DNA from 3 places in the Actinoplanes sp. NPDC051537 genome. Region 1 is predicted to be linked to each of the others. Evidence: riboswitches for the same ligand, from Rfam matches in the RefSeq annotation. Region 1 holds a riboswitch; each other region holds the start of a gene.

Region 1 (3,267 bases):
CACCGTCGCCCTCGATCACCCGAGCACGATCGCGGCGCCGGCCACGGGCACCTCCGTCGACCGGGCGGGGAGCTCCGGACGTACGGTCACCACCGCCGTGGGAAAGCAGGTGCGCGAGTTCGCCTGGGCCGCCGGGCCGTTCCGCAAGATCTCCGGAACGACGGCGGGTGGCGTCGCCGTCAACGTGTACTCGGTGAGCTCGATCAGCACCTCGAGCGCCAACTCGATGCTGAGCACCGCCAGGGCCGCCCTCGACGCGCACTCGGCCCGCTTCGGCGCCTACCCCTACGGCGAGGCCGACGTGGTGCTCGACAACGGCTACTGGTTCGGCGGCATGGAGTACCCGGGCTTCGTGCTCGACGTGATCAGCTCGACCGCCCTCGCGCACGAGCTCGCCCACCAGTGGTTCTACGGGATCGTGGGCGACGACGAGTACACGACGCCCTGGCTGGACGAGGGCTTCACCGACTACGCCACCGACCTCTACCGCGGCCTGACCGGCTCGGGCTGCGGCATCACCTGGCAGTCATCGGCCGAGAAGCTGACGAACTCGATGGCGTACTGGGACGCGCACTCCAGCCGCTACAGCACCGTGGTCTACGGCTACGGCAAGTGCACGCTGCACGACCTGCGCCGCCTGATCGGCACGACGGCGATGACCAACCTGCTCAAGTCGTACGCGGCGTCGCACTGGTACGGCGTCTCGACGGTGGCCGACTTCAAGGCCGCCGCGCAGGCCGCCGCCGGCTCGACCAGCCTCACCTCGTTCTGGGCCGCGCACCGGGTCGAGGGCTGAGAGGTCGGGGGCTGAGAGGTCGAGGGCTGGGACACAGCGAGGGCCGCCATCCCTGGCGGCCCTCGCTGCACGAAGCACGTACCGAGAAACTCAGCCCGGACGCCGGAAGCCGGCGATCGGTCCCACCTTGTCGAGCACCGCCATGCGCACATGGTCGCCCGTGTGCGGGGCGTGCACCACCTTGCCGCCACCGATGTAGATGGCGACGTGATGGAGACTGCCCGGATAGAAGAAGACCAGGTCGCCCGGTTGCAGCTCGTCCCGCGACACCGCCCTGCCCTCGTTCCACTGGTCTTTCGTGTAGTGGTCGAGGAAGACGCCGACGCTGGCCCACGCCGCCTTCGTCAGACCCGAGCAGTCGTAGCTGTTCGGGCCCTCGGAGCCGAAGACGTAGGGCTTGCCGACGAGGTCGCAGGCTCGCTGCGCCGCGCGGCCACCCTTGTCCTGGCTGTAGGTGACGGGACAGGCCCCGGTCTTGAACGGGCCGTCGGACTCGCCGGCCGCGCCGTACGCCGCGAGCCGCAGCTTCTGGAGCGAGTCGATCTTCTTCTGGATCGCGGCCTTCTGCTGCGCGAGCTGGCTGTCGCGCGCCGCGATCGACTTGGTCAGCACGTCGAGATCGGACTTCATGCCGGCGTACTTGTCACGCAGTTTCGCGACGCCGGCGATCTCGTCCTGCTGGTGACGGGCAAGCTGATCGAGGTACGTCAGCTTGTCGGTCAGCCCGGTGGGCGACCCGCTCACGATCATGGCGTTGAACGCGTTGGGCGAACCCTGCATGTACGCGTCGACGGCCATCCCCCGCACCTGAGACAGGGCAACATCCACCTGGATCTGGAGCGGGGTGAGCTGGGTGGTGAGCTTCTTCAGCTGAGTCTGGTTCTTGAGCAGCTTGCCGTGCACGTCGTTGTACTGCTCAATGACCGGCTCGAGCTCGTTCCACTGCTTGTCGATCTGGGCCTCGACGCTGGCCGGCGAGGGAGTCGCTTGCGCCACGGACGGTCCGGTGAAGACGATCCCGACCGCGGCGAGCGCGCAGGCGAGACTGCGCAGAACTGCGGCGCGGCGCGCCCCAATCCGTTTCACGTAGGTGCGTTATCCCTTCTTCCATCAAGCCGCCGACCGGGTTAGCTGACGGGTTCGGGCGGGAAGCGCGCCCGGCCGCAGGGGATCGCGGCTTCACCCCGACTACTCGGGTCCCCGGTTCGTCGCCATGGACGATTAGGCGGTGGTCCGTCAGATCGTCCGGATGGACGATGGGGGGCTGCCGAACCGGGGACCACCGTACTCCCGATCAAGTCGTTAACTGAAGCTGCCACGGCCAGGAAACTGCTTGCACCGTGCAGGCTACTCAGCGTGACTAGAACGGCCACGCCTCCAGGGCCTGGTCGAGCCAGGGCAGGACCAGGATCACTGTGGGTAGTACGAGCAGGGCCAGGGCGCCGGCCGCGACGGTCACGGTGAGGGCCGCGGACGACCGTGGCGGCGCCGCCAGACGGTCGAGACGGCGCGCCTGGTCGCCCTTCGCGGGACCGACATCCTCCGTCAGAGGGACGGCGTCGGTCAGGCGTTCCAGGGCGCCGCGGAGCGGCGCGGACCCGGTGCGGCGGCGTGCGGCATCGTCGGCCACCATCTCCAGCAGCAGATGTACGGCGTCCAGCGGCGCCCGGCTGCGCAACGGCGCCGGGACGGCGCGATAGAAGGCCGTGAACGACTCCATCACCACCTCGTGGCGGTGGCGCAGATGGGTCTGCTCGTGGGCGAGGACGGCCTCGACCTGAGGACGGTCGAGCAGCCGGAGCGCACCGTCGCTGAGCACCACGCGCGCCTCCCGGCCGGGCACGCAGTAGGCGAGCGGCAGGTTGCCCTGGAGCACGCGGACGTTGTCGTCGTCGAGCTCCTCGCGCTGCTCGGCGCGGTCGAGCAGGTCGACGAGCAGGCGGTGCCGGGCGCGGCGCTCGCGGGAGCGCTTGGTGACGCCGTAGAGCGACCAGAGCAGCCGCAGCACGATGGTCGCGGCCACGGCGAGGGCGCCGACCAGGGCGGCGGCGGTGACCGGCTTGCCGGCGCCGGCCGCGCGGGCCAGCTCTTCCGGGGCAGCGAGCACGACGCCGAGCGCGGAGAGCACGGCGGCCAGGGTGATCGCCTGCCACAGCAGCACCGCCGCGGCCGGCGCGCGGTCGGGCCAGCGGGCGTGGGCGAGGATGCCCGGAACGGCGAGCGACAGGGCCAGCCCGAGCGCGCCGAGCAGGAGCGCGGTCACCCGTCCCACCGCCCCGCCCGCCACCCACGAGCGGATCGGCGAGCCATCATTTCCGCTTGGTCACGGCCTCGAGCGCCGCCTTGAGGGCCTCGGGGGGCAGCCGGCCGACGAAGTAGGCGAGCGCCGCGTCCTGGTCGGTGCTCGCGCTCAGGGCGTCGAGCATCACCGACGCCGTCATCTCCTCGCGGGACTGCGTCGCGGCGTACCG
Region 2 (3,267 bases), on a different contig from region 1:
CCTGTGGATGACCGGGCGGAACCAGGGCTACCAGGCCTTCCCGGGCGATCACGTGGCTGGCCAGCTGCGACGGTAGCTCGCCGGCGACGCCGACGAGCGCGATGTCGAACATGCTGGAGAGCACCCCGTTGATGAGCGATCTCGAGTCATCCTCGATCAGCTCGAGCTCGATCGACGGGTGCTGGCGGTGGAAGGAGGCCATGGCGGCGAACAGCGGCTTGATCTCGCAGCCCCGAACCATCCCGACCGTCAGATGGCCCCGGACCAGCCCGTTCACCGCGTCGATCACTTCGCGCATGGACTCCGCTTCGGTGAGCGCCGCCTGAGCGAACGGAAGGGCGGCCTTTCCGGCCTGGGTCAGCCGCGCGACCCGCCCCGACCGGTCGAACAGCGGTGACCCCAGTTCGTTCTCCAGGGCCTTGATCTGGGCGCTCACCCCGGACTGACTGATCCGTACGCGCTCGGCGGCCCGGGTGAAGTTGGCCTCCTCGGCCACGGCGACGAAGTACTCGAGCTGACGAAGTTCCATAACTGTGGATTCTAGTTACCACAAGAACTATGCGTTGGACTTCTGCTCGGGGCCGGCGAAGAGTGGGCGCATGACCGAACGCGCAAAGGCAATGAAGCCGGAAGAACTGACCCGTCTGTTCGTGGAGCGGGCCAACGCCAAGGACGCCGAAGGCCTGGCGCTGCTGTACGAGAAAGACGCGGTCATGGCCTATCCGCCCGGTCAGCAGACGGTGGGCCGGGCCGCGATCCAGAAGTTCTGGGAGGACGTGCTGCCGAAGATGCCGGAGTTCCAGCCGGAGCAGCCGCTGCCCACTTTGATCAGTGGTGATCTGGCGCTGACGTCGACGCCGCCCAAGGACGGCGCCGGAGCGCGTGCTCAGGTGGTGCGCCGCCAGTCGGATGGCAGTTGGCTACGCGTGCTCGACCAGCCCGAGTTCGTCACGCCGACAAGCTGACACGCGGCCAAAATGCCGTGCGATCGAACACCGTGGGGATGCGACCCGGCCACCGCGGGGGGAAGGCGACCGGGTCGCGAGCGGTGGATCAGAGAGCGATGTGCTGACCGGGGAAGATCAGGTTCGGGTTGGTGATGGTGCCGTGGTTCAGCTGGTAGAGGGTGTGCCAGCCGCCCTTGATGTGGTTCTTGGTGGCGATGGCCGACAGCGTGTCGCCGGAGCGGACGACGTACGTCTTGCCGGTGGCCTTCGCGGTCGTCGCCCGGGTCACCACGTGCGACGGCTTCGACGACTTCTTAGTCGTCTTGTGAGTGGACGACTTCGAGGTCGTCGAGTGCTTCGAGGTGTGCTTCTTGGCCGACGGCTTCGACGAGGAGCCGCTGGCGTGCTTGGCCGTGTAGTGCTTCGTCGAGCCGGCCTTCTTGCCGCACATCGGCCAGGCGCCGATGCCCTGGCCGTCCAGCACCTTCTCGGCGATCCGGATCTGCTCCGAGCGGCTGGCCTTGTTGGCGGTGCTCGCGTACTTCGTGCCGCCGTAGGCCTTCCACGTACCGCGGGTGAACTGCAGCCCGCCGTAGAAGCCGTTGCCCGTGTTGATGCTCCAGTTCCCGCCCGACTCGCACTGGGCGACCGCGTCCCAGTTCACACTGGACGCCTGGGCAGGGGAAGCCGGTCCGAGCAGAGCGGCCGTGCCCGCCACGCCGGCGGCCGTGAGGCCGAGCGCGAGACGGGCGTGCTTGCGCACCCGCGGATTGCGGGCATGCTTGCGGATCTGTGCCATGACAGAGAAACCTCCACGCCTACGAGGTCAGCTGTCGGGTTCGGGCTGAGGTGCCCGGCCGCTCGTTCGGCGGCTTCACCCCGAGGCGCGCATATCGCGCGCCGAGGAACTTGGGTCCCCCGCTCCCTGCCACGAGTTCGATTTCCGGCGGGCGGTGGCAGGGACTCGGCGGTCCACCCGCGGTGCCCGCCATTGCGGGACCGGCTGACCGTAACCACGGAATCGCGGCATAGGCCAAGCTCGACGCGGGAAAGGTGACGTTCTTCTCACCGATTGACCTATTTGATCTTTCTTTATGCCGAGAATGACCGATAGCTATGCATCTCTGATTACCGATCGGTAACTTGCCGCGACGGGGGGCGGAACGTGATGGAGAATCGGCGACCATGAGCGAGCGGGTCCGCGATCACGACATCGTCGTCTACGGTGCTTCCGGCTTCGTCGGGGTGCTGGTGGCGAAGTATCTGGCCGAGCACGCCCCGGAAGGCACACGGGTGGCCCTCGCGGGCCGGTCGGAGAGCAGGTTGGCCGAGGTCAAGGGCCGTCTGGGCGTTGACTGGCCGATCCTGGTCGCCGATGCCGCGGACGTGTCGGCCCTCGAGAAGGTCGCCGGCGCCGCCAAAGTCGTGATCACCACGGTGGGGCCATATGCGAAATACGGCAAAGCGCTCGTGCGCGCCTGCGCCGCGGCCGGCACCGACTACGTCGATCTCACGGGCGAGGTGCTGTTCGCCCGGGACAGCATCGACGAGAACCACGAGCTCGCCCGCACTACCGGCGCCCGGATCGTGCACTCGTGCGGGTTCGACTCGATCCCGTCGGACATCGGCGTGCACGTGCTCGACCAACAGGTGAAGGCCGACGACGCCGGCGAACTGGCCGACACCACACTGGTCGTCACGAGCATGAAGGGCGGCTTCAGCGGCGGCACGATCGACTCGATGCGGCACCAGCTCGACATGGTCAAGGCGGACCGGAAGCTGCGGAAGATCGCGGCCAGCCCGTACTCGCTCAGCCCGGACCGCGCGAACGAGCCCGACCTCGGCCGGCAGGACGACACCGCGGTGGTCGACGCCTCCACCGTGCATCCGCGGCTGCGGGGCATGCTGGCGCCGTTCGTCATGGCGTCGTACAACACCCGGGTGGTGCGGCGCAGCAACGCGCTGCGTAACTGGCAGTACGGCCGGAGCTTCCGCTACCGCGAGGCGATGAGCGTGGGCACGTCGCCGCTCTCGCCGGTGATCGCGCACGGCACCCGGCTCGGACTCGGTGCGCTGATGGCCGGCCTTTCGCTGCCGCCTACCCGCTATGTGCTCGACCGGGTCCTGCCCAAGCCGGGGGAGGGGCCGAACGAGCGGGCCCGCGAATCGGGGCATTTCACGATGGACATCTTCGCGACGACGACCAAAGGCGACCGCTACACCGCACGCGTACGCGCCAAGGGCGACCCGGGCTACGCGGCCACGGCGGTCATGCTCGGCGAGTCGGCCCTGGCCCTGGTTCACGATCGCGACGACCTGC
Region 3 (3,267 bases), on a different contig from region 1:
GTGGGTGGCGTCGAGCACGCGGTGCTGCACCTGCTGTACGCCCGCTTCTGGCACAAGGTCCTGTACGACCTGGGCCACGTCTCGTCCTTCGAGCCGTTCCGGAAGCTGTTCAACCAGGGCTACATCCAGGCGTACGCGTTCCGCGACGCGCGCGGCGTGATCGTGCCGGCCGAGGAGGTCGTCGAGCGGGACGGCAAGTACTTCCACTCCTCCCAGGAGGTCTTCCGCGAATACGGCAAGATGGGCAAATCGCTGAAGAATGTCGTCACGCCCGACGAGATGTGCGAGCAGTACGGCGCCGACACGTTCCGGGTGTACGAGATGGCGATGGGCCCGCTGGACGTCTCGCGCCCGTGGGAGACCCGGGCCGTGATCGGCTCGCAGCGGTTCCTGCAGCGGGTGTGGCGCCTGGTGGTCGACGAGGAGACGGGCGCGCTGCGGGTCTCCGACGAGCCGCTGGAGCCGGCCGTCCGCAAGCACCTGCACCGCACCATCGCCGGCGTCCGGGAAGACCTGGACGAGCTGCGGTTCAACACCGCGATCGCCAAGCTGATCGAGCTGACCAACACGCTGACCCCGCTGCCGGTCGCGTCCCGGGAGGCGATCGAGCCGCTGGTGCTGATGGTGTCGCCGTTCGCGCCGCACCTGGCCGAGGAGCTGTGGAACAAGCTGGGGCACGCGGGCACGCTGGCCTACGCGGACTTCCCGGTCGCCGACCCGGCGCAGCTGAAGGCCGAGTCGATCACCTATCCGGTGCAGATCAACGGCAAGGTGCGGGGGCGGATCTCGGTTTCCCCTTCGGCTTCCGAGGATTCCGTACGGGATGAAGCTCTGGCCGCGGTGGCCGAGGCGCTCGGGGATCGCACGCCCAAGAAGGTGATCGTGGTGCCCGGCCGGTTGGTCAGCGTCGTCGTCTGATCTCCATGGCAAAGGGCGCCGCGCGAACCGCGCGGCGCCCTTTCGTCTCGCCTTTGTTCCTTTTGTTACGCGACCAGACGGCGTACGACGTAGTTGCTGCCGTACATCTTGTGCTTGCCGACGCGCGCGCCGGTGTGCGGCGAGTCGTACATGTAGCCGTTGCCGGCGTAGATGCCGGCGTGGTACCCGTACGAGCCCGAGCGGAAGACGATCAGGTCACCGACCTTGACCGACTTCTTGGCGACGGCCTTGCCGTACCTCTGCTGCGAGTTCGCCTTGTGCGGCAGGCTCTTGCCGGCCGCCTTCTTGAAGACGTACATGGTGAAGCCGGAGCAGTCGAACCGCTTCGGCCCGGCGGCCGCGAACTTGTACAGCGCGCCGGTGTGCGACTTCGCCTCGGCCAGCACCCTGGCCCCGGCGTTGCTGCGCACCGTGATGCGGATCGAGCTGCCCCAGTACGCCTGGTACGAGCCGTTCCCGTAGAAGACGGCGCGGAGGTTCACGCTGGTGCTCGGCCGCGTGTAGAGGTTGGTGATGCCGTTCTTGCCGACCCGGACGGTGCCCACTGCGGCCCACTTGCCGCCCCGGTTGCCCTGGAGCTGGACCTTGCCGGACGTGATCCGCTTGCCCGTCTTCGGGTTGTAGTACCGGACGGTGATGCGAACCTGCTGGCCGGAAGTGAGGGTCCGGGTACTGACGTTGGTCAGGTTGGTGGGCTTTGGCTTGGCCGCGGCCTGGACCGCCGCCACCGGCGTGGCGGCGCTGGCCGCCGGCGTCGAGATCAGCTGACCTGCGCAGAGGCAGAGTCCCAGGGACAGCGCGGCAGTACCGGTGCCGACGGACAGCCGTCGACGCCGGCTCGAGGTGTGCTCGTGCACGGTAAGGAAATCCCTCCGGCACGCCTGCGAGGTTAGCTGTCGGGTTCGGGCGGGAAGGTTGCCCGGTCGCCGTGGAGGCCGACTTCACCCCGAGGTTGCCCCGTTGCCCGCCACCGGAGCGGGTGGCGCGGAGCGGACCGGCTGTCTCTCTCGAGAAGCTGTGGGTCCCCCGTCCCTGCCCCCGTATGCCTTTGTGGTTGTACGAGTTCGGTGGTCGTGACGATCGGCCCGGGGCAGGGCTCGGCGTGAACCGGATCGTCGCGAGCCGTTCCATTCGGATCGGCAGAACCTTGCTACCTGAAATTCCGCATGATCGGCGGGAGCGGTTTCGTCACGCTCCGTGGTTGGCACATTGGTGGCTGTCCAATTTGTTACGTCCGCGAGACAAATGCCGTGACGCGTCGTGCCGGGGGGATCACGGCTTGTCGAAGGTTACGGGTGAAACAGAACACATAAATAGTGCTTCCCCAGGTCAGGGCGATTTCGTTTCGTCCTGTCCGCCTCTTGTCCGCCGCAACTCGACGTAACAGCCGACTCCGGTACCCTCGCTCCCGTGACGGACGGCAAGATGCCCCTGCGGGCCAAGGTCGCGACCGGCGTGTCGAAGACCGCGGCCGCGCTTTCTCGGGCCGCGGGACGCGGCGACGGCTCGGTCATCGGCGGATGGATCGGCCTCAAGATCGACCCAGATCTCCTCGCCCACCTGGCCTCCGGCCGCGCGGTCGCGCTGGTCTCGGGCACCAACGGCAAGACCACCACGACGCGGCTCACCGCGGCCGCGCTCGAGGTGCTGGGCCGGGTCGCCACCAACTCGTTCGGCGCCAACATGCCGACCGGCCACACCTCGGCCCTCGCCAAGGCCGGCACCACGCCGTTCGCGGTCCTCGAGGTCGACGAGCACTACCTGGCCCGGGTGATCGACGCGACCAGCCCGCGCGTGGTGGCGCTGCTCAACCTCTCCCGCGACCAGCTCGACCGGGCCAAGGAGGTGGCGATGATGGCGCAGCTGTGGCGCGACGCCCTCGCCGGCCACCCCGAGGTGCGCGTGGTCGCCAACGCCGACGACCCGATGGTGGTCTGGGCCGCCGAGGGGAGCAGCGGGCAGGTCACCTGGTTCAGCGCCGGCCAGCGCTGGCACGACGACTCCTTCGTCTGCCCGCAGAGCGGCCACCCGATCGAGCGCAACGGCGGCGACTGGTGGTGCACCGGCTGCCCGTTGCGCCGCCCGCGGGCCCAGTGGCACGTCGAGGACGAGGGTGTCATCGACCCGCGCGGCGACTGGCACCTCGTCAAGCTCCAGCTCCCCGGGCAGGTCAACCTGGGTAACGCCGCGACCGCCCTGGCGGTGGCGGCCGAGTTCGGGGTGCGCCCGATAGAGGCTCTGCCGCGACTCGCGACTGTGTCGTCCGTCGCCGGTCGTTATGCGCAGGTCGACCGGGACGGACGAAACGTCCGTTTGCTGCTGGCGAAA

The links. Region 1 has a riboswitch for cyclic di-AMP ahead of ACZ6TB_RS32480 (C40 family peptidase). Riboswitches for the same ligand answer to the same signal wherever they lie in the genome.
Region 2: another riboswitch for cyclic di-AMP. It lies ahead of ACZ6TB_RS42075 (transglycosylase family protein); the one in region 1 lies ahead of ACZ6TB_RS32480 (C40 family peptidase).
Region 3: another riboswitch for cyclic di-AMP. It lies ahead of ACZ6TB_RS26725 (C40 family peptidase); the one in region 1 lies ahead of ACZ6TB_RS32480 (C40 family peptidase).

What each region holds. Positions count from the first base shown of each region.
Region 1 covers NZ_JBVJIU010000014.1:293,979-297,245, reverse strand. Annotated here, with positions in the region: gene ACZ6TB_RS32485 (M1 family metallopeptidase) at 1-796, shown strand, start outside; gene ACZ6TB_RS32480 (C40 family peptidase) at 887-1,882, opposite strand; cyclic di-AMP (ydaO/yuaA leader) riboswitch at 1,897-2,034, opposite strand; gene ACZ6TB_RS32475 (M56 family metallopeptidase) at 2,157-3,059, opposite strand; gene ACZ6TB_RS32470 (BlaI/MecI/CopY family transcriptional regulator) at 3,106-3,267, opposite strand, start outside.
Region 2 covers NZ_JBVJIU010000024.1:19,333-22,599, reverse strand. Annotated here, with positions in the region: gene ACZ6TB_RS42085 (LysR family transcriptional regulator) at 1-529, opposite strand, end outside; gene ACZ6TB_RS42080 (YybH family protein) at 621-965, shown strand; gene ACZ6TB_RS42075 (transglycosylase family protein) at 1,054-1,746, opposite strand; cyclic di-AMP (ydaO/yuaA leader) riboswitch at 1,748-1,906, opposite strand; gene ACZ6TB_RS42070 (saccharopine dehydrogenase family protein) at 2,133-3,267, shown strand, end outside.
Region 3 covers NZ_JBVJIU010000011.1:91,454-94,720, reverse strand. Annotated here, with positions in the region: gene leuS (leucine--tRNA ligase) at 1-918, shown strand, start outside; gene ACZ6TB_RS26725 (C40 family peptidase) at 984-1,796, opposite strand; cyclic di-AMP (ydaO/yuaA leader) riboswitch at 1,803-1,934, opposite strand; gene ACZ6TB_RS26720 (MurT ligase domain-containing protein) at 2,365-3,267, shown strand, end outside.